Regions from separate parts of the Sphingobacterium sp. UBA7038 genome, predicted to be linked through region 2. Evidence: riboswitches for the same ligand, from Rfam matches in the RefSeq annotation. Region 2 holds a riboswitch; each other region holds the start of a gene.

Region 1 (5,584 bases), on a different contig from region 2:
GTGATCATCGTTCAAGAACTTATCAAAGAGGAGTTGGCTCAACGCGACATTAAAGCTCCTTTCAATATTGAAATATGGAGCACAAACAATATATTACTAAATAATATTTTAAACGAAGCCGCTTTAAATAACCCAACAAATACAACCAAATACTCAACGGCACTTTTTAAAGGTGATATCGGTGCTGCGCCAGGAAAATTAACCATCTATTTCCCCAATAAAAAGGCGATAATTGCCGATAATATGGGCTATCTGTTGCTGCCCATGCTGGCACTGCTTTTCTTGTTGGTGGGGTGTTTTGCTTATACACTGATTATCATCTTCAGACAAAAGAAAGTTTCGGAAATGAAGACGGATTTCATCAACAACATGACGCATGAGTTTAAAACACCTGTTGCAACAATTATGATTGCCAGTGAGTCACTTAAAGATCCAGACATCAATGCCGACCACAAGCGCGTTCAGAAATTGGCTAATATCATCTACGACGAAAATGTTAGACTCGGAAATCATATTGAACGTGTGCTCGATTTGGCAAGACTAGAAAAAGAAACGCTAAAACTCGACCAGGTAGAAGTATGCATCAATGATCTTGTTTCGGCAGTAACGGACAGTATGCAGCTACGGATGCAAAATATTGGCGGGAAATTCAGTATAGATCTTGCAGCGACCAAGGATGTTGTCGTTGGTGATGAGTTACATTTTTCCAATGTATTTTACAATCTTTTGGATAATGCCATCAAGTACAGCAAAGGAGATTTACATGTCAACATCAATTCAAAAAATGTTGGCGACACCATTGTTGTCACCATAGCCGACAATGGTATTGGGATGAGCCGGGATCACCTGCAAAAGATTTTCGACCAGTTTTACCGTATTCCAACTGGGAATGTTCATAATGTCAAAGGATTTGGCCTTGGCTTAAGTTATGTACAGGACATTCTGAGAAGGCTGAACGGAAAAATTACAGTTAAAAGTGAAAAAGATAAAGGCACGACCTTTGAAGTAATTTTGCCTATTAAAAAATAAAACGTTCCTTTTTTGTATATTTCCTCTTTAAAAAATTTCAAAGGTTGAGGAAGGCTGATTTATCAGCATCAAGGGACATTGGTGAAAATTAATATATTCATTATGCAAAAGATATTATTAGCAGAAGATGATCCTAATTTGGGGGATCTTTTAAAAGACTATCTCGAATTAAAGGGAAAATTTGACGTCACATTATGCACGGATGGAGATGAAGCGATTTCTCAATTCAAAAAAAATAACTACGACCTTTGTATTTTTGATGTCATGATGCCAAAAAAGGACGGATTTACAGTTGGACGTGAAATCAGAAAAACAAACAATACTGTTCCTATTATCTTTGCCACAGCAAAGGGGATGATGGAAGATAAGACCGAAGCCTTTGAGCTAGGAGGAGATGATTATATCACCAAGCCTTTTCGAGTGGAAGAATTATTGCTCCGCATCAATGCTTTGCTGAAACGCAGTGTTCGAGACAAAGAAGAAGAAGTGGTTGCGGATAAATTTGAAATTGGCGATTATTTCTTTGATTATACAAGTCAGCAGATTTCTTACAAAGGACAGATGCAAAAACTCTCCACGAAAGAAGCTGAACTACTCCGCTTGCTTTGCTTAAAGAAAAATGATGTGCTGACCCGGGAAGAAGCGTTGTTAAAAATATGGCATGATGATAACTATTTTACGGGTAGAAGTATGGATGTATTTCTCAGTAAACTTCGTAAATATCTAAAAGAAGATAGCAAAGTTGAAATTGTCAATGTGCACGGAAAAGGTTACAAACTTTTGGTCAGCTAAAAAAAGGGGAATGAAAAATATAGTCATTCCCCTTTTTATGCTACACACGTATTCAAGCGTGACTTACTCGAATTCGTGGATGAAAATAAAAGAACAAAACAATTTCATCCTTAGTAGAATATAAAAAATTGACGCACTTTTATAAAAAATTTGCATTTCAAAAAGAAATGTTCTAACTTAGCGTCGCTTATAGAGAAAGGCAGAGGGAATAGACCCGATGAAGCCTTAGCAACCTGTCCCTTGACAAGGTGCTAAATTCTACCCTACTTGATATGGGAATGATAAGCCGAAGTCACCAAATTCTAGTGTGTCCTTCTCTCTCTAGCAAGAAATATAGTTGAAAAAGAAATATTAAAAACATTCATTATGTTATTGACTAACAATTTAGGTTACCCTCGTGTGGGCGCGTTCCGCGAATTGAAAAAAGCCAATGAGGCCTATTGGGCTAAAAAATCTTCTGTTGAGGAATTATTGGACACAGCAAAAAAAATTCGTGAAGGCAATTGGAAAACACAAAAAGATGCTGGAATAGATTTGATCCCTTCCAATGATTTCTCTTTTTACGATCAAGTATTGGATTTAACCCTCACTGTTGGTGCAATTCCTGCTCGCTACCATTCTTTATTGAATAAAGTAGACAACAATTACAGTTTAGATCTATATTTTGCCATGGCGCGCGGTTTCCAACAAGAAGGAATCGACGTGACTGCAATGGAAATGACCAAGTGGTTGGATACGAACTACCACTACATGGTACCAGAATTCACCAAAGATCAAGAATTCAAATTGACTTCCGAAAAATTCTTAAATGAATACAACGAAGCAAAATCATTGGGCATCGATACTAAACCAGTTCTATTAGGTCCTATTACATACCTTTTGATCGGTAAAGAAAAAGAAGCTGGCTTCGACCGTATCGATTTATTGGATAAACTTATTCCAGTATATGAGCAAATACTAGCTAAACTAGCTGATGCTGGTGCACAATATGTTCAGATTGACGAGCCTTTCTTAGCATTGGATTTAGATGCTAAAGTAAAAGCTTTATATCAACCTACTTTCGAAAAATTAGCTGCAGCAGCAAAAAATATCAAATTAATCGCAACGACTTACTTCGAATCTTTAAAAGACAACGAAGATATCGCAGTTAACCTACCTATCTATGCTTTACATTTGGATCTGGTACGCGGTGAAAATCAATTGGATACGGTATTGGCTAAAGTTCCTGCTTCATTAACATTATCTTTAGGTATTGTTGAAGGCCGTAACATCTGGAAAAATGATTACGAAAAATCATTGGTTAAAATCAAACAGGCTGTTGATGCATTAGGAAAAGACCGTGTATGGGTAGCTCCTTCTTCATCACTGTTGCACGTTCCTTTTGACTTAGACAATGAACACAATGAACAATCGCTACCAGCTGAAGTAAAAAACTGGTTAGCATTTGCTAAACAAAAATTAGCTGAAGTAAAAGACTTAGCCGTACTAGCGGAGGGAGAAGTTGATGCTGAAACAGCAAAACGCTTCGAAGCGAACAAAGCGGCTGCTGAAAGCCGCCGTACCTCTCCATTGATCCACAAACCAGAGGTTAAAACACGTACAAGCAATATTACTGATGACGATGCAAAACGCACTTCAGCATTTGCAGACCGTAAAGCAGCGCAACAAGCGAAATTCAACTTACCGGCGTTCCCGACCACAACTATCGGTTCATTCCCACAAACGAAAGATGTTCGTAAATGGAGAGCAGATCTGAAAAAGGGTGCTATTACGCAGGCAGAATACGATAAAGCAATCGCAGAAGAAACAGAAAACACCATCCGTCTTCAAGAGCAATTGGATATCGACGTATTAGTACACGGCGAATTCGAACGTAATGACATGGTTGAATACTTCGGTGAACAATTGGCTGGTTACGCTTTCACACAAAATGGTTGGGTACAATCTTACGGTTCACGTTGTGTAAAACCTCCGATTATCTATGGTGACGTATACCGTCCTGAAGATATGACTGTCCGTTGGTCTTCATATGCACAATCATTGACAAATCGTCCGGTTAAAGGTATGTTGACTGGTCCTGTAACAATCTTACAATGGTCTTTCGTACGTAACGATCAACCGCGCTCAACAACGACTTACCAAATTGCATTGGCGATCTTGGATGAAGTACAAGCCTTGGAAAAAGCAGGTATCAAAATCATACAAATCGATGAACCAGCTATCCGTGAAGGATTACCGTTACGTAAAGCTGATCAAAAAGATTACTTGAACTGGGCAGTACGTGCTTTCCGTGTCTCTTCATCAAATGTTGAAGACGATACACAGATTCACACACACATGTGTTATTCTGAGTTCAATAATGTGATCGAAGATATCGCTGCAATGGATGCCGATGTTATCACGATTGAGACTTCACGTTCTCAAATGAAATTATTGAATGCTTTCGCCGGTGATTTCAAATATCCAAATGATATTGGTCCAGGTGTTTATGACATTCACTCACCACGTGTTCCAAGCAAAGATGAGATGGTAGATCTATTGCGCAAAGCAAAAGCAGTAGTTCCAGCAGAACAACTTTGGGTTAATCCTGACTGTGGTTTGAAAACTCGTGCTTGGCCAGAAACCAAAGCGGCTTTAGAGTCTATGGTTGAGGCTGCGAAAATCTTAAGAGCAGAATAATTCTTAAACTATATTGATAAAGCCCTAGCTGAAATTTCAGCTAGGGCTTCTTTATTGGGCTTCGTTCAAAATAAAAACTGTTATCCGAATAAGGTGAGATTATTTTCGGCTGTTCTTCCGTTCTTTCTTGTTTTCCTTTTCGTTCCCGTTCTTAATTTCCTGTTTTCCTTTAATCCGATCTTCAATCGCCTTCAGGCTTGACGAAAAATCGAGGTCAACATTTTCAAGTTTAGCCTTTTTTAACGCCTTCAATGCCTTTTTGTATTTTCTCATTTTTTCAAATAGAAGTGCTTTCTTGATCCAGATTCCTGTCAAGGGCATGGCCGGAAGTGTCAAAGCAAATTTGATCGTCTTTTTTGCAGCTTCATACTCCCCCATATCAATCAATGTCTGAATGAAATAAGGATATACTTCCAGTGCCTGCACATTATGCACCAAAGCTTCCTGGAAATACCTTTTTGCCTGCTCATAGTCCAATAGCTGTTCGGCATGAACTCTTCCCATCAAACACAGCGCCATTGTATTGGACTCATCATAGGATAGCGCATAGGATAAGGATTCCATGGTCTCCTCCAAATACATCGGATAGTTATCCAGCGCCTGAAGGACATATTTATTTACTGAATTCATAAAATTTTCTAAAACATAACATTCATATCCAGCTTTCACGATAACTTTGAAAGTAACTGGATTTTTAAAACTCCTGAATAAGCTAAGCATATTGGAAAAGTGGACTACCATTTCGAGCGCCACGTTTTAGCCAATATCAACCTAGGTTACTTAACGTATTAAGAAGAAGATTAGGAAAGGGCCGTATTCCGAAGAATATTCCCGAGAATCTTCTCTGTGGACGAAGCGGGGTTTTCTAATATTGCAAACATATTCTTCCGTTTTTATTAATTACTCTATTGAATTGCAAAGATTCAAAATATTTACCAAATTCCAAAAACTTTTGATTATTAATCTGTTATATTGTTCAGCACGATATTGGCATATTATTGTCGCATCAATTTCACTAAAATTCAACGACTATTTCCCCATCTTTGAACTATGGAAAGTCAATCAGCTAATCAATTAATCAAAC
Region 2 (5,584 bases):
GCTTCCTTATTGACGGATGCAGCTACCTGATCCGCCTCATATTTATATTCCTTATTATCAATAAGCAATAGGGTATCACCTCGTTTAACCAATTGGTGATCGTGATAATGCACAGAAACCACATAACCTCCTACGCGGGAAACAATGGGATTGATGTACTGTGTTACCTGTGCATCATTTGTATAGGTATACCGCAAGCGCATCCATAAGGTGTTAGCGCCCCATAACAACAAGGCCAACAAGACAATTGCAGCCAACCAGTTGGTGATTCGAGTGAGTTGTGCCTCCACAACTGTTCTTCGTGATTTAGGTTTCATTAGATAGTACCCTTCAAAAATTCGATAAAATAATAATGTTTCTGTAGCGCAATATGTGCGGTTTCAAGATCAAAAAGTGTTTTTAGGTATTGCATATCAGCATCCAAGAGATCTGTAATCAAAGCCGATGATTTAAAATACCTGTTTTTTATAATCCGTGCATTTTCCTGCGCCAACGCCTTATTGTTTTGACAGACGTCCTGCTGCTTAATAGCCAATTGATAATCCAACAGGGCCTGTAACAGCTGATTTTCCAGAATCTCCTCTTCATGATGGTGTTTTACCTCTTGTCGATCCAAGGCGATCTGTGCTCCGCGCACCACGTTTTTATTGAGATAAATTGCCGAGATCGGTATGGTTAATTTGAGCCCTGTGATACTCAGATTATACCAGCTGGGGTTATAGGGATACAAGAAAACCTGTGGATTGGCAAAGGTGAATGTACTGGTCAAACCCAACTCAGGAAGATAATTTGATCGCGCCTGTTTGACCGACAACTTCTTCAAAACCACTTCCTGTTCGGATTTTAGGAGGGAAAAAGCATGGCTTCGCGCTTCGGCAACAAGCGCTTCATAGCTGGGGTTTTCCACCTGAAACTGCTCGGGCAGGGGCACAATCTCCGCAGTAATACCACCAATTAGCTGCAGCTTCTGATTTGCAGCCTGAATATCATGACCGATCTGCACGAGCAACAGTTCCCGCTTCGAAAGCTCCAACGAAATACGCAAGACGTCACTGTGCAATACAACACCCGCCTTATACAGATGCTCAATCTCCTTGAGCTGTGCCCGTTGATCAGCAATATCCTGCTCGATTAAAGATCGGTTACTATACGACAGTTCCAAATCCAAAAAAAGATTGCAAACCTCCAATTTCGTCTGCGCCGCGGCATTCTTCCAATCGATTCTAGCCAGCTCATTTTCCAATTTTTTGGACTCAATTTTCATCAGGTCCCGATGCCCATTGTAGAGATTCAGATAAAAATCCAAACCGCTATCGTACAAGTAGTGAATGATATCATGCTGGGAGGGTTTATTTAAAAGGCCTTGATCATAAACAGGCATATTACTCGCATAACTGGCAGAAGCTCGGGCGGAAATCTTGGGCAGCAACTCCATGCGTTGCTGCTGTACCGCCACCTCAGTTTCTTTGAGCTGCAAATAAGACTGCTCGATGTATTTACTGTTCTGTAGTGCTTTGTCGATCATGTCTTTCAGGGACATGCGCAAAGAATCGAGGGCGAAGGTGTCCGAAATAGCGAATACTAACAATCCCATGGTTAGTATTCCTTTTGCCCAATAGGGAGGAAAAAAGTTCACGTGTGCTCTATTATTTTTTTGCGTAGCAAACTTAGACACTTATTGGAACTTGGATTTCTTCACAAACGCCAATATGTTATGGAAAAAAGACATTTTTTCATCAATTCAAACAAAAAGACCAATATCTGCCAAGAAGCCCTTACAATATCCTTTTTTACAACACATAAAAAAGGCCTTTCAAATCGTGATTTGAAAGGCCTTTCTCGACGGTATAATAATAAATTATCCGTATAAGGAATCTTCTATTGCATTCCACAACTGGATTCTTTTTTGTAGCGCTATTTTACTGATCTCTTTCATTTCTGTCCATTTAACCTCATCGTCCTTCGCGAGATCTGCGATCATCTGCATCGCCAACGGTCCATGCTCGTCGCCGTCAAGATCAATATGGCGTTGAAAATAATAAATAAAGCTGTCCAGATTGGCTGTAGGAAAGTTTGTTTTAATTTCTTCCAAAATAGAGGTAAACATTCCCGGGATAAGATCTTCGCGTCCAAATGTAAATGCTGCGGCAATTTTATGCACCTCGCCCTCAGCAATCACTTCGAATGTAAAATTCAAAAAGTCTTTGATCCGCTTATCCAATGTGGTCGTTGCAATGACATCGAATATGTTGCTCGATTTTTTGGCTTGAGCAATAAATTTGTTGACCAGATGAAGGTCGGCACCCATGGCATCCATGGCGTCCAGATACATCTCAAAGTGGCTCAAACGGCGGCCATCAATGTATTCATCCGACTCCTCAGCCAAGACAATTTCGTTGATTAGATAGCGTGTTGATGGATGCTCACTCGCAAACCAAGGTAAAGTCGTACAGGTCAATTTAATCTGTAAAGCTTTTAGTAAAGACATAAAATCCCATACAGCGTACACATGCCCTTCTGTAAAAGAACGTAGATTCTTGATCGTTTTGATCTTACGATACAAAGGGTGTTGTAATAATACCTCGCGTTCGGCAGCAATGTATTCGTTAATTTCCGCAATTCTATTCATGGCGCAAAAGTATTGTCTTATCTCTGTTTTTAAAAGTATTTTCGATGAGATTACAGTAGCATGATAATTTAATTCTCCAGCTATCCGCTTCATAACCAAATCACAGCCAACAACGCGCCTCGCTTTTGATCGCCTTATTCCTGTTGCTAACGTTCATTTACCCTTAAAAACAAAAATATTTTTTATTATAAAAAATAATCTACTATATTTGTAGAGTATTCAGAATTGCATGATGCAATACCAACCGAGTGCAGGCACCGCGGTGGTAAATTAATACGGGTTTCGACCAAAATAAACGTCACAGAACGATTATTTTCCCAACAAGATCTGGATACAGTTTATGGTTTAATCCTTTAAATTTTTAAATTGTATGGCTACTACAACAAATCTTTACCAACACTTACTGGAAAAATTCAGTTATTACTCAACAGATGAACTGATCCAGCTCAACAATGACACGATTTTAGGACAAGGCTGGGGTTCAGCCAAGGCAACCTTTAGAACAGCTTTGATCAGTACGTTCTCCAAAAGAGGATTGGATCTTTCCAACATCATTTCCAAGGAAGACGGTTTTACCTCGGTGAAGCATGTTCCTGTACGCTTGGAACAGAATGTCCTGATTCCTTTACAATAATCTTTATCGGCAAAAAAAGGTAGGCCTAGCCTACCCTTTTGTCAATGAGTGATGATATTTTAACGTATGATTGAGTGAATGTGCGGTCTGCCGGGCATCGTCCTGATAGGACGATAAATCTTGGCAGGCTCTGATATCTGCTACATCCACCTTGTTTCTTACTTTGCTGATGACCTGATTTAATTCCGATTTCCAGTTGCCCGGATCGCCAAAATCGTCCACCCAATTTTTGTTGATAAACCTTTTATAGTTCAAAAGCAAAATATACAATTCCTCACCACTACCGGCGCGATTGATTGACGTGCGCCAGTTCTCTAATTTTTCTTTAAAACTCATAACCAGCAATATACAAAAAAAATATTACTTTTTCAAATTAAGGAGCTTATACAACCTTTCATTGACCTGAATATGACATGGCTCGTATTTTTTTGACCGGTAGCCCTTGCATGTCACGGATGGGGCCTCAATTCCCTGTCAAGCAATATTCAGAAAAACTATTATATTTATTCATTGCGATTTTAACGCTTAGGCGTTTCCTATTGGTTTGAAGACACTATTATGCGTTATTTTGATTTTGAAGACAGCAAATACGGCTTTCCCTTAGCGATGGATGCCCATCGGTTCGAGGATAATACCGATCTGATTTTTGAGGCCGGTCCGCACACCATCAACTTTTTTGAGATCATGTTTTTTGAAAAGGGAAACGGAGTGGCATACACCAATGAAAAGCGTATCGAATTATGCCCAGGCACCATCTTATTTGCTTCGCCCAATCAGATTAAGCAATGTGACTTTGATAAAAACGGTGTCAAAGGATTTCATTTAATCTTTAAGCCCGAGTTTTTGGAATCTTTCTTTCAGGATAAAACACTGGTTTACAAACTTCCCTATTTTTACAATTATTCGTTTGCACCTTATATTGTCGCTATGGACGGTGATTTTGGGTTGTTCAAATCTATGCTCTCCGAAATTGTTTTTGAAGTCGGTGCGTTCCGATCCGACAGCCTCAATATGATCCGCGCATTGCTTGCCAGTATTTTACTTCGACTGGACCGGCTATTTCGTGCATTTCATCATATAGCCAGCGAAAGCGCGAACAACAATTTGCTCACTCGATTTAAAATGCTCATGGAAGAGCATGTCAATTCTAACCTGAACTGCAACCAATATGCTAGTTTACTAAAAATACACCGCAATGAGCTGAATCGCAAAATCAAAGCCTACACCGGACATAGTCCAATTACCCTCCTCCAACACCGAAAAATACAAGAAATCAAACAGCGGCTTCTATTGGACGAACAGTCTATCGCCCAAATTGCCTTTGAACTTCATTTCAGCGATCCTAATAATCTTTCCAGATTTTTCAAAAAACTGACGGGTTTATCTCCTTCCGCATACAAGCAGAAAATGCAAAATGATAGTTTTTCATAAACTTGTGATATTTATTCAATGACGCAGCAGGCTACCTTTGCATAGATCGTCATTCCAATCGTGAGGTGAGGATCTCCGTTTTAAGATTCATCAGCTGGATACCTGTATGTTATCGAGCTACACAATGGAAAAATATGCTGAAACTACTGCTACTCTCTTGTTCACTGTATGGGCTATTTACTACTCCACCTTACCGTATTACCGGCCGGTTGGTTGACCATCAGTATAACCCCGTTGGGTATTTTATTATTGAAACCTATGCGTCCAATAAGGAAAGGGAACCCTTGGCTTTATTAGGTCGGGATACCGTTAGAAATAGCAATGGCGAATTTAAAATACAGGTGATAAAAAAGGGCAGCTATCTCCTGCGAATAGCCGTTCCCGATTACACCGATTATTCCCTGTTTACCACGATCCAGGATTCCAGTTACTCCTTTCCCGAAATACACTTACAGCCGACCAAATAAGTGCCATCTATGCAACCTTGTGTTCAGCCTTTCGCTGTTAGGCAGGTTAACTTACCAATCGCCCCTGTTTTTGCGATCGCATTAGCCTTCTCTAGGGTGATTGGTCGTAATCGCGTAAGGTATGCTAGGGGCTTACTAGCCCCCTTGCTTGCTTATTCTTTGCCTATTCTTTGCCGATTGGTTGCTATTTAATTACCATTTTAGCAGAGAAACAGCGAAGAAACACCAAAGAAACGGCAAACGAATAGCAAACCATTCTCGAAGCAGATACGAAGAAGACCCGAAGAATAAGCAAAGAAACGGCAAAGAACCACCAATCAAACAGCAGAGAAACAGCAAAGCATCGGCAAATAAATAGCAAACCGATCTCGGAAAAAGTGCAAGGTAACAGTTCAAAAAAATTTAATTATTGACTAAACTTTA
Region 3 (5,584 bases), on a different contig from region 2:
TTCTTACAAAGGTGTTCTTTACAAAAAACACTTGCAAGGTGGTGTGAAAAAAGGTGCTTTTGATGAAGCTGCTGCTGAAGCTAAATTTACAGCTTGGACTGACGCTCAAGAAGCTAGAATCTCTGGTAAAAAAGATGGTTTAGCACAAACTAAAGCTGAAGCTAAAAAAGCTGCTTTAGTGGCTGAAGCTAAGAAAAAAGAAGAAAAAGCTGCTGCTGTTGCTGCTAAAAATGCTCCTGTAGCAGAAGAAACTGCTGCTGAAGAGACTGAAGCTCCTGCATCAGAAGAAACTGAAGGTTAATTCTTTCATAAAGTATTCGAGAAAGCCGACTCAATCTTGAGCCGGCTTTTTTTGAAACAGCCAATAGGCTAATCGTTTGCCAAATCATGTCTCACAGCTAATCGCCAAATAAGAAAAATATGACTATTGATCAATGCTTTTACATCGGTTACATCAGTAAAACAAGAGGTCTTAAAGGAGAAGTACAACTGTTTTTTGAATTCGAAGAATACGAGAGTTTGGATATCGATGTTGTCTTTGTGGAAGTGAACAAAAAGCTTGTTCCTTATTTTGTTGATGCCATTAAATTTCAAAAAAATAGCACTGCTTATGTAACATTTGAGGATGTGGATCATATCGATAAGGCTCAGGTACTCGTTCGTAAAAAGCTATATCTTTCCAATGATAAAATGCCCGAGCGAGACCCGGATGATTTTAGATATACTGATTTAATCGGATTTTTAGTGATCGATGAAAACCATGGCGAACTGGGGCAAATAACAGATGTTCAGGAATTCCCACAACAATTTGTCGCCACAGTAGATATGGATGGCAAAGAACTGATGTTTCCGCTGTCCGACGATTTGATCTTAGGAATTGATGGCGAAGAGGAGATCATTGAAGTTGAATTGCCTGAGGGATTGGTCGATCTGTATAAGGAATAGGCATATCCCCAAGCTTATTCAATTGAATATCCTATACTTACTATTGCAGTAATTTCTTATCTTGGTCCTTATATATTAATATTACTATTGGCCATAATTATTAATTGATTTTGAAACCGTTATTACTGCTGTTATTCACACTCTCATTGTCTTCGTGTACTTTCTTTGGGAAGAAAAAGGAGTTTCCTGAAGGCAACTACCAAATGATATTGGGCTATCCAAATGATGAGTATCATAAATTAAAAAGAGAATCTCCCCAAAATGTGGAGGCAGATACCTATGGTAATGATCCTATTCTATACCGATCCTTTCTTTCGCTTCATGATAAGGACCAGTTTGTCATGGCGATTGATGATATCTTACTCTTTGGTAAGTACAAATTTGACGGTGATAGATTAGAATTGACGGATGAGAAAAAAGGTAGTGTCGCTTTGGATATTGTTAAAATAAAAAAAGATTTTGTTCAGCTGAGAGGTGATTTTTCACAGTTTAGCTCAGCACGTATACCCACTAGTGAAAGACTTTATATCAACTTTGTGTTAGATAAAACCCTTATCCGGGAAACGCCCAGTAAATTTGATAGCCAAGTGAATTTATGGCGAAATGCTCCGGTAAAATCAGAAAGTGAAAAGGAGATAAAAGCGAGGGCCTTGAATTTCGTAGATTATTCTATCGCTTATTTCCAACACATATCAAGCTCTGGCACCCATCACGATTATCGAATGGATGGTGTCGAATCACCAATTATTTATGCCGAGAATGGCATTGTGCTCAAGGCATGGGCAGATGTTCCTGATTCTTGGAAGGAATTATTTTACAACGAAAAAGAGGCATTAGTCGCCTATCACTATTTATTTGACGGATTTAAATATGGATCGAAAGAAGAGTACCATGTTCGGGGACTCTTATTGATCACATTTTATCTCAAAAATTTACGGAATTCTTTGGCAGCTAATCTTTAGCCAATGTTCTTGTGGCATAGTCAATCTCTTCGCTGTCTATGATCCTCGATCGTTAATTCTACTGGTTTTTCTAGGTCTTTAACTCTTGGTAGCGCGAAGAATCCTGTCGTTGCATGGACACAAAGCTAAAGTGACGTTGAAACATCGTTTATTGAAGTCTTTTTGCTGCTATTTTTGCCTTTTCGAAAAAATATTTTTGTCTTTTGATTTTTTAAAACGATATTAGCAACGCTTATAGAGAAAGGCCGAGGGAATAGACCCGTTGAAGCCTTAGCAACCTGTATTGTTCAAGGTGCTAAATTCTACCCTACTCCATGTGGGAAAGATAAGTTACATGTAGATAAACGATTCCTCGACGTGTGCGTTTCGATGTAAGCCAACCAAACTAAAAACAGTTTTTTAATGAAGATTATCGATCATATCCAGAATGCCAAAGGAAAAACATTGTTTTCTTTTGAGCTATTGCCACCGGCGAAAGGGCAGGGCATCCAAAGTATTTTTAAAACCATGGATGAACTGATGGAGTTTAAACCTCCTTTTATCGACGTCACCTACCATCGGGAAGATTATATCTATAAAGAGCATGCGAGTGGATTACTGGAACGTGTTTCCTATCGTAAACGTCCTGGGACAGTGGCGATATGTGCGGCCATCATGAATAAATATAAAGTGGATGCGGTGCCACATTTGATATGTGGGGGTTTTACAAAAGAGGAAACTGAAAATGCATTGATCGATTTGAACTTCCTGGGGATAGATAACGTTTTGGTGTTGCGGGGTGATGCACGTAAGGGCGATGCCGATTTTATACCAACCGATGGTGGACATGCTTTTGCAACAGACCTATTGGAACAGGTAACCGATATGAATAAAGGAAAGTATCTGCATGAAGACATTATCACGTCGGAAAAGACTGATTTTTGCATCGGAGTAGCCGGGTATCCCGAAAAGCATTTTGAATCTCCAAATTTCAATACTGATTTTAAATATCTGAAACAAAAAGTCGATATGGGAGCAGAGTTTATTGTGACTCAGATGTTCTTTAATGTTGAAAAATACAAGGAATTTGTAACAAAATGTAGGGACAATGGAATCCATGTGCCCATTATTCCGGGATTAAAACCACTGACAACAAAAAAGCAATTGGTGACCTTGCCAAGAATTTTTCATTTAGATATTCCAGAGGAACTGAGTGACGCTGTCGCGGCATGTAAAACGAATGCCGACGTCAGACAGGTAGGTGAAGAGTGGTTGGTACAACAGTGTCAGGAGCTGATTAAATTTGGCGCTCCGGTATTACATTTTTATACGATGAGTAATCCTGGTCCAACAAAGAAGATTGTTGAAAAACTAGCCTAACTCATAAAATGATAAAAAAGGGAGCAGATAAGCTCCCTTTTTTATGATAATATTCATTGTGAAAGCCTGAAATAGGTTGAAAGTCTCGGCAGCGTGGTTTAGGTCGATCTCTATATTCAGTGTTGAATAGCCTGTTTACAGTCAGGTACTGGTGTTAAATAGTGTTAATTCGTGTGTCGGAGTCAGGATAACTTTTTAACTTAAAGTGCTAAAAAGGATTTTAACAATAGACCAATTGACCTTATGACGTACAATAGATTAAATTCTCTACTCGGTTTTGCTTGCGGACTAATTGCCACCTGTGTATATATCGCTACAGTTGAAAAGACGGTAAGCTGGTGGGATTGCGGTGAATTTATAGCCTGTGCCTATAAATTGGAGGTGGCACATCAACCGGGAGCACCATTGTTTCTTCTTATTCAGAATATATTTTCTAATCTCGCTTTAGGGAATAAGGGGCAGATCGCCTATTGGATGAATATAGGTTCTGCAGTTTGCAGTGGAATTACTGTTACCTTTTTATTTTGGACAATAACCGCCATTGCTAAAAAGCTACTCAACAAAGACAAACAAGCTTCTTTGTCAACCTACCTGCAGATCTTCGGCGCAGGAGTTGTCGGTGCAATGGCATTTAGTTTCAGCGATTCATTTTGGTATTCGGCAGTAGAATCTGAAGTTTATGCAATGTCTTCCTTATGTACAGCAGTTGTATTTTGGGCAATTTTAAAGTGGGAAGTCCGTGCAGATGAAGACGGTAGCGATCGTTGGCTGGTTTTTATTGCTTTTGTTATGGGGCTTTCGATCGGAGTGCATCTATTAAATCTTTTAGCAATCCCGGCTATCGCGATGGTTGTTTATTTCCGAAGAGCGAGACAGGTTAATGCGAAAGGGACAATAAAAGCTTTCCTCGTCGGAGTGCTGATCTTGGGGGCCGTTTTGTGGGGAATTATTCAATGGTTAGTCGGTCTAGCGGCTAAAGTGGATCTCGTATTTGTGAACTCATTGGGAATGGGATTTGGTACCGGAATTTTTTTCTCGTGCCTATTATTGGGGGGATTGATAATTTACGGTCTATATTATTCCTATAAAAAGCAGAAATATACACTCAATACAGCCTTGCTGGTTCTTTGTTTTGTTTTATTTGGATACAGTTCCTACACCATGGTCATGATCCGAGGGAAAGCAAATCCATCCTTGAACAATAATGCGCCGGATAATGTATTTTCTTTTTTAGGATATTTGAGCCGTGAACAATATATACGGGAACCGTTACTCAAAGGACCTTATTATGACTCGCAAGTGGTTGGCGTCGATAGTAAGACGAGCTATCGGAAAGATAAGTCGGAGTATGTTCCCTTCACACAGGTAGACAAATATCAATTTGATAAGGAAACCTTTTTCCCGCGTATCTATAGCCAAGATGGAAGCCATCAAGCTTATTACAGAAGTTACCTCAATTTGAAAGAAGGGCAACAGCCAACGTTTTCCGATAATTTTAAGTTCTTTTTTAATTTTCAACTGGGAGATATGTATACCCGATATTTCTTATGGAATTTTGTGGGTAGACAGAATGACAGGCAAGGATATGGGACCTATAGTGACGGCAACTGGTTGTCGGGGATCAGACCATTGGATAATTGGCGTTTAGGGGGGCAAGATAAAATATCTCGATCGCAGGAGCATGACCCGAGCCGGAACACTTATTTTTTTCTTCCACTGCTACTCGGAATAGCTGGTGCGATCTGGTTGTACCGAAACAATAAACCTTATACCTTGGTACTGACCTTGCTGTTTGTGTTTACGGGGGTAGCGATCGTAGTTTATCTCAACCAAACTCCTATGCAACCCCGGGAACGAGATTATGCTTACGTGGGGTCTTTCTATGCTTTTGCGATCTGGATTGGGCTGGGAGTAATAGCATTTGTTCGGTTTTTCAACCGTTTTGTACAAACACGTTACGCTTTAGCGACAGGTATTTCTTTTGCGCTGTTGGGAGGCCCTATTATTTTGGCTCATCAAAACTGGGATGATCATAATCGGTCCGAGAAATCGTTGGCAAGGGATATGGCACGCAATTATTTGGAATCCTGTGCTCCAAATGCTATTCTATTTACCTATGGCGATCATGATACATTTCCTGTATGGTATTTGCAAGAAGTAGAGGGCGTACGTCCGGATGTTCGGGTTGTCGTGTTAAGCTATCTCACAGGCGATTGGTATATGCAACAGGCCAAACAACCCACGTATCAAGCGGCAGGGCTCCCCGTGACGATTCCCGCTGAAAAGACGAAAAAAGGCGTTCGTGATTATATCCCTTT
Region 4 (5,584 bases), on a different contig from region 2:
TTGCCAATTACCTGCGCCTCATCCAGCACTTTACTTTCCAGCTGTAATCGAATCGTATCCAGCACCTTGAAATCACCCGCACGCAGCATTATTTCCCCAGAACGATAAGTACCATAACCCACCGTGGACACCTGTAAGCTGTACTTCCCCTCGGGTATCGCAAACAACACAATTTCTCCATTTTCGTTGGATAAGGTTCCTTTTAACAAGACATCATTGGGTTTACGAAACAGTGAAATATTTGCGGCAGCAATGGGCTTGTTGTCCTGCCCAACAACGACAGTACGTAATTTCCCCCCGTCAGACTGTGCTGAAACGGGTCCGGCATTAGAACACAGGAATAAAACAATAGAAAATAAGAGCAATTTAATTTTTTGTGGTTTCATAATGTAATTTCTTTGGGCTATCGATCGGATAGTCAACTTCATAATAATGACAACAAACCTCGTGTATTCATTACACGTTGACTAGCAGAAATAGACAGGTAGTGCGATTCACTCGGTAGACAACCAAATAATATCGGTAAACCCTATCCTTCGCTGATCGCTTTTACAGCGGATAGGATCATGCGAGATAATTTTGAATCTTCTGAAACATATCGTAGGAAAATGACATCGAATCAAAATAAAAATTCAAAAAACAAATAAAATTCAAAACAAATAAATTGTATACAAAAAATATTAAGCATAATATTTGTATTTTTGCATCGAAAATTAGTAAACTGATTCATGAGCACTGTATCATTGAAGAAAAGACTCTACCGTATTTATATCCTTATAATACGATTTATGCATGGCGAGCATGCTGGAGACGCATTACGTAATGTTGCAGTCAGTATTTTGCCAAGTTTGGCGATCTATTTATTGGGAGCGCAAGCGAGCACGGCTATCGGAATCGGTGTCGGATCGTTGTTAACGACACTCACCGATCCTCCTGGCAACAGAAAAGATAAACTTTCTTCAGCTCTGGTATGTATTCCCACCTTCTTTATTGCATCATTGTTTACAGCTATTGTATTTCCCTATCATTGGCCCTTGGTTATCGTGCTAGCGTCAGCCGGTTTTATATGCACCTTATACGGCATTTTTGGAGCCCGCTATGCTGCAATTGGAAACATGACATTGATTCTCATGAGTTTTGTGATCGGAATGGCCCCACAACACCCCTTTGCGGTTAGCTTACAGATTACAACAGGGTCCATAATATATTACTTTTTTAGCCTTTTACAAGCCTATATACAACCTTATCGCTCTTTAAAACATGCCATGGCTAATGGCTTTCATGGATTGTCCCAATTTCTATTGATACGATCACAGTCTTACGATCCCGATATTCCTTTGAATATTACGTACAGTCGCGTAGGAAAAATTCATGGCCAGATCAGCGAACAGCAGGAACAAATCAGGTCTCTTCTGTTTCGAGAAAAAAAAATCATAAGCCAACAGTGGCATAAAAGCAATTATTGGCTCAGTCAGGTTTATGGATTAATTGACCTCCATGAGTTAATTATTGCGCTTGATCATGACTACGATGCAATTCGCAAAAATCTTGCAGACACGGGCAGCCTCCCCTTAATTCGTCACACAATCAAATTATTAGCGTTAGAAATCGATAGCTTTTCACAACCCAACAAGAGGTTCCGGTATGCACATCAATTATACCATAATAACTTTAAAATTAATGCCCTCTTACGGGATTTAAAAGAAATTCAAGAACAACAGGCCGATCCAGCAAAAGGTATATTATGTTCGATCATAAGCAACATCGAAGCAATTATTGATGTACTCAACAGAATCCAGGTCGCTTTTTATCAAAATCAGGAAATTCAGGATAAGATTGACACCAGCGAGTACCAACAATTTATCAGTCGACCATTACGTAATCTCGCTGATCTAAAAAGTAAACTCCATCTGAATAATCCGCTTTTTCGATTTGCGGTTCGGATGGCTCTTCTTTTTGGAACAGGTGCATTGATCGGTATTTTATTTTTGGATTTTAAATATACCTATTGGATCTTACTGACGATCGCTATTGTTGCCAGGCCAGCATTTTCAATGACAAAAACCCGTAATATAGAACGTATTGTCGGTACATTCTCGGGTATTATAGTTGGTGTGTTCTGCTTAATTTCTATTCATTTTCTTCCAGCACTCCTAACCATAGCTGCATTGGGTCTTTTTGGATTCTTTTTGTTCAACCGATCTAACTATATGGTCAGTGTCATCTTCATTACCTTGGGAATTGTGATTGCACTCAATCTGTTCGAAGGCAACATCAATCTCATTTTAGGCAGCCGAATACTTTTCACACTGATTGGAGCATTCTTGGCTATAGCGGGTTATTTCTTGATACCTGTACGCCAGAGCACAGGCATGGTTCAGCTGGCAAAAGAGGTATCCCTTTACAACGCGCATTATTTCCAGATCATCAATAACCGTCTGTCGGACGAAAGACAAAGTTCGTTTGATATACGACTGGCTCGTAAAAAGGCGCAGACCGCCATGGCCCTGTTTTCAGACGCCATTAATCAAATGAAAAAAGAACCCGAGCACAAATGGATGGATTGGTCACATATTCACCATTTTCAGGCACTCGCATATCAGGTCAATTCCCATTTGGTGGGCCTCTCGCTATCGTTAAACAAAAAGACGAATCGCCACCTCGCCTATGATATCCATAGTAGAATCGATGCGCTTAAACCTCTCCTAACAGATTTAAATCAAACTGCAGAACGGATCAATTTAAAGAAATCATAATACCCGATTGACAGTTACTTTTGCGGTTTCATCGGAAGATATGCGATGCCAATCGGCATGTTATTCAAAATTCCTTTAACTAAAAAATACCATTTCTTTTGCTTTAATAAAAAAAGAGTTTATATTTGTGTCGTCTTCGAAAGAAGATTTCTAATCAACACCTCCCTTCATCAGTAGGTCTTGATTTATAAAGAAGTGGCGAGAGACTGGCTCAATGACCCACTGGCAACCTTCAATTTGTTTGAAAAGGTGCCAATTCCTGTCCAAAACAATATCGTTTTGGAGCATATAAATGACATAAGACAATGATTATTAAATTACTGAAGTCCATTAAAAATTCAGGTTCAACACAAGTGAACCGCACGATAAGCGAAAGTGTAACCCATCGTACAATTGTATCGATGCGAATGCGAATGCGTATGCATATGCACTTCCATGCTTGTTAAAAATCATTTCCGTTTTCTTGGATAAAGATTTAACAGACCCTTCAAGGAGGTGTGTATGCTTCTCTTTTTACTTTGCAATTTCTTTTTGAACCCTTAAAATCTGATATATTATGTCTTCAAACAAAAATTTAAAATTCGAAACTCTTCAGGTTCACGCTGGCCAAGTCGCTGACCCTACTACGGGATCTAGAGCAGTTCCTATATATCAAACAACATCTTTTGTATTTGAAAATGCCGAACACGGCGCAAACTTATTTGCATTAAAGCAGTTCGGTAATATTTATACACGGATTATGAACCCTACTACGGATGTTTTCGAACAACGTATTGCGGCACTGGAAGGTGGAGTTGCAGCTGTTGCTGTTGCATCCGGCCAGGCGGCACAGTTTATAGCTTTAAATAATATTTTGGAAAGTGGTGACAATTTTGTTGCGGGATCCAACTTATACGGCGGTACATTCAACCAGTTTAAAGTTTCTTTTAAGCGCCTAGGCATCGAAGCTCGTTTTGCAACAGACGCCGAAGCCGATAAAATTGAAGCGCTCATTGATGATAAAACAAAAGCAATCTATGTTGAAACAATCGGAAACCCAAGTTTCAATATTCCCGACTTTGAAAAAATTGCTGCCGTAGCAAAAAAATATGACTTACCATTAATCGTCGACAATACTTTTGGAGCCGGAGGTTATTTATTTAAACCTCTGGAGTATGGTGCAAATGTGGTTGTTGAATCGGCAACTAAATGGATCGGTGGACATGGCACAAGCATTGGCGGTGTCATCGTCGACGGCGGAAACTACAATTGGGGCAATGGAAAATACCCGCAATTTTCCGAACCATCTGAAGGCTATCATGGTTTAGTATTTTCCGAAGTTTTCGGTGAAAGCGGACCATTCGGAAATATTCAATTTGCCATTCGGGCGCGTGTGGAAGGGCTCCGGGATTTCGGACCAGCACTCTCCCCTTTCAATTCATTTTTATTATTACAAGGACTTGAAACCTTGTCTTTGCGGGTGCAACGCCATGTAGACAACACTTTAGAGGTCGCAAAATGGCTTGAGGCGCATCCACAGGTAGAAAAAGTAAACTATCCGGGATTAAAAAGCTCTCCGAGCTTCGCTAACGCACAAAAATACCTTAAAAATGGCTATGGCGCGGTACTTTCTTTCCAGCTTAAAGGTGACGCAGCGCAAAAGGCCAATAGCTTTATCGACAGCTTAGAATTGATCAGTCATTTAGCCAATGTTGGTGATACGAAGTCATTGATTATTCATCCAGCAGCTACAACCCATCAACAATTGAGTGATGAAGATCAAGCCAATGCCGGAGTCTTCAAAGGCTTATTACGTCTTTCTGTAGGAATAGAGCATATTGATGATATCAAAGTTGATTTACAACAAGCTTTTGATAAAATTAAATAATCAGATTTTTTCGGCTTAAAACTTAAACGTGAAATGAGTAAGCATATATATCTGCACCCGGAGCCTTTTGTATTTGAAAATGGAAGAGAGCTTACTGATTTACAAATCAGTTATGAAACATTTGGCAAACCCAACGCAGATCGCAGCAATGTGATCTGGGTTTGCCATGCATTAACGGCCAATGCAGATGTGCTGGATTGGTGGTCCGGTCTTTTTGGAACAGGTGAGTTGTTTGATGCAAACGATTATTATATTATTTGTGCCAATGTCATAGGATCAGCATATAATAGCAGTAATCCGCTATCTGTAAACCCAGCAACCGGACAACCCTATTACCTATCTTTCCCCGAATTCACAGTGAGGGATTTGGTTCACGCACATCAAGTCCTTGCGGACCACCTGGAAATCAAACAAATAGAGATCCTTATCGGGGGGTCATTAGGCGGTCAACAAGCATTGGAATGGGCCGTATCGCACAGTATAGCCATCAACCATCTCATCGTGGTTGGAACAAATGCCGTCCACTCACCATGGGGTATTGCATTCAATGAAAGTCAACGTCTGGCCATTACAACTGATCGAACCTTTTACGCCAATCACCCTGATGGTGGAGCTAAAGGATTGAAAGTTGCACGCGCTATGGCACTGTTGTCTTACCGCAACTATACAACGTATGCCAACACGCAAAAGGAAGATGATAACGAAAAACTCGATCATTATAAAGCATCCTCCTATCAGAACTATCAGGGTGAAAAATTGGTGAAATGCTATAATGCGTACAGCTATTATTTCCTGACCAAAGCAATGGACAGTCACAATTTAGGTCGGGGAAGACGATCTATTGAATCTGCTTTGGCGAGCATTGATTGTCCAACTTTAGTCCTGAGCGTTAATACAGATTTGTTGTTTCCGCCACAAGAGCAACAATTCATCGCGCAACATGTTCCCAATGCCCATTATC

Evidence for each region. Region 2 has a riboswitch for S-adenosylmethionine ahead of B3H30_RS05575 (5-oxoprolinase). Riboswitches for the same ligand answer to the same signal wherever they lie in the genome.
Region 1: it holds a riboswitch for S-adenosylmethionine, as region 2 does, so the genes downstream of both, metE (5-methyltetrahydropteroyltriglutamate--homocysteine S-methyltransferase) here and B3H30_RS05575 (5-oxoprolinase) in region 2, are expected to answer to the same signal.
Region 3: it holds a riboswitch for S-adenosylmethionine, as region 2 does, so the genes downstream of both, B3H30_RS07135 (methylenetetrahydrofolate reductase) here and B3H30_RS05575 (5-oxoprolinase) in region 2, are expected to answer to the same signal.
Region 4: it holds a riboswitch for S-adenosylmethionine, as region 2 does, so the genes downstream of both, B3H30_RS14115 (O-acetylhomoserine aminocarboxypropyltransferase/cysteine synthase family protein) here and B3H30_RS05575 (5-oxoprolinase) in region 2, are expected to answer to the same signal.

What each region holds. Positions count from the first base shown of each region.
Region 1 is NZ_DLAV01000030.1:36,255-41,838, forward strand. Features, by position in the region: gene B3H30_RS19405 (sensor histidine kinase) at 1-1,029, shown strand, start outside; gene B3H30_RS19410 (response regulator transcription factor) at 1,132-1,821, shown strand; SAM riboswitch class I at 2,006-2,109, shown strand; gene metE (5-methyltetrahydropteroyltriglutamate--homocysteine S-methyltransferase) at 2,188-4,500, shown strand; gene B3H30_RS19420 (hypothetical protein) at 4,600-5,130, opposite strand; gene B3H30_RS19425 (helix-turn-helix domain-containing protein) at 5,551-5,584, shown strand, end outside.
Region 2 is NZ_DLAV01000011.1:252,186-257,769, forward strand. Features, by position in the region: gene B3H30_RS05560 (HlyD family secretion protein) at 1-317, opposite strand, end outside; gene B3H30_RS05565 (TolC family protein) at 317-1,636, opposite strand; gene B3H30_RS05570 (DUF3050 domain-containing protein) at 1,859-2,629, opposite strand; SAM-I-IV-variant riboswitch at 2,840-2,933, shown strand; gene B3H30_RS05575 (5-oxoprolinase) at 3,000-3,263, shown strand; gene B3H30_RS05580 (hypothetical protein) at 3,294-3,599, opposite strand; gene B3H30_RS05585 (AraC family transcriptional regulator) at 3,822-4,694, shown strand; gene B3H30_RS05590 (hypothetical protein) at 4,829-5,161, shown strand.
Region 3 is NZ_DLAV01000013.1:7,001-12,584, forward strand. Features, by position in the region: gene B3H30_RS07120 (30S ribosomal protein S16) at 1-301, shown strand, start outside; gene rimM (ribosome maturation factor RimM) at 421-945, shown strand; gene B3H30_RS07130 (hypothetical protein) at 1,056-1,907, shown strand; SAM riboswitch class I at 2,137-2,239, shown strand; gene B3H30_RS07135 (methylenetetrahydrofolate reductase) at 2,310-3,266, shown strand; gene B3H30_RS07140 (DUF2723 domain-containing protein) at 3,510-5,584, shown strand, end outside.
Region 4 is NZ_DLAV01000020.1:119,517-125,100, forward strand. Features, by position in the region: gene B3H30_RS14105 (TonB-dependent receptor domain-containing protein) at 1-386, opposite strand, end outside; gene B3H30_RS14110 (FUSC family protein) at 729-2,756, shown strand; SAM riboswitch class I at 2,939-3,051, shown strand; gene B3H30_RS14115 (O-acetylhomoserine aminocarboxypropyltransferase/cysteine synthase family protein) at 3,313-4,623, shown strand; gene B3H30_RS14120 (homoserine O-acetyltransferase family protein) at 4,657-5,584, shown strand, end outside.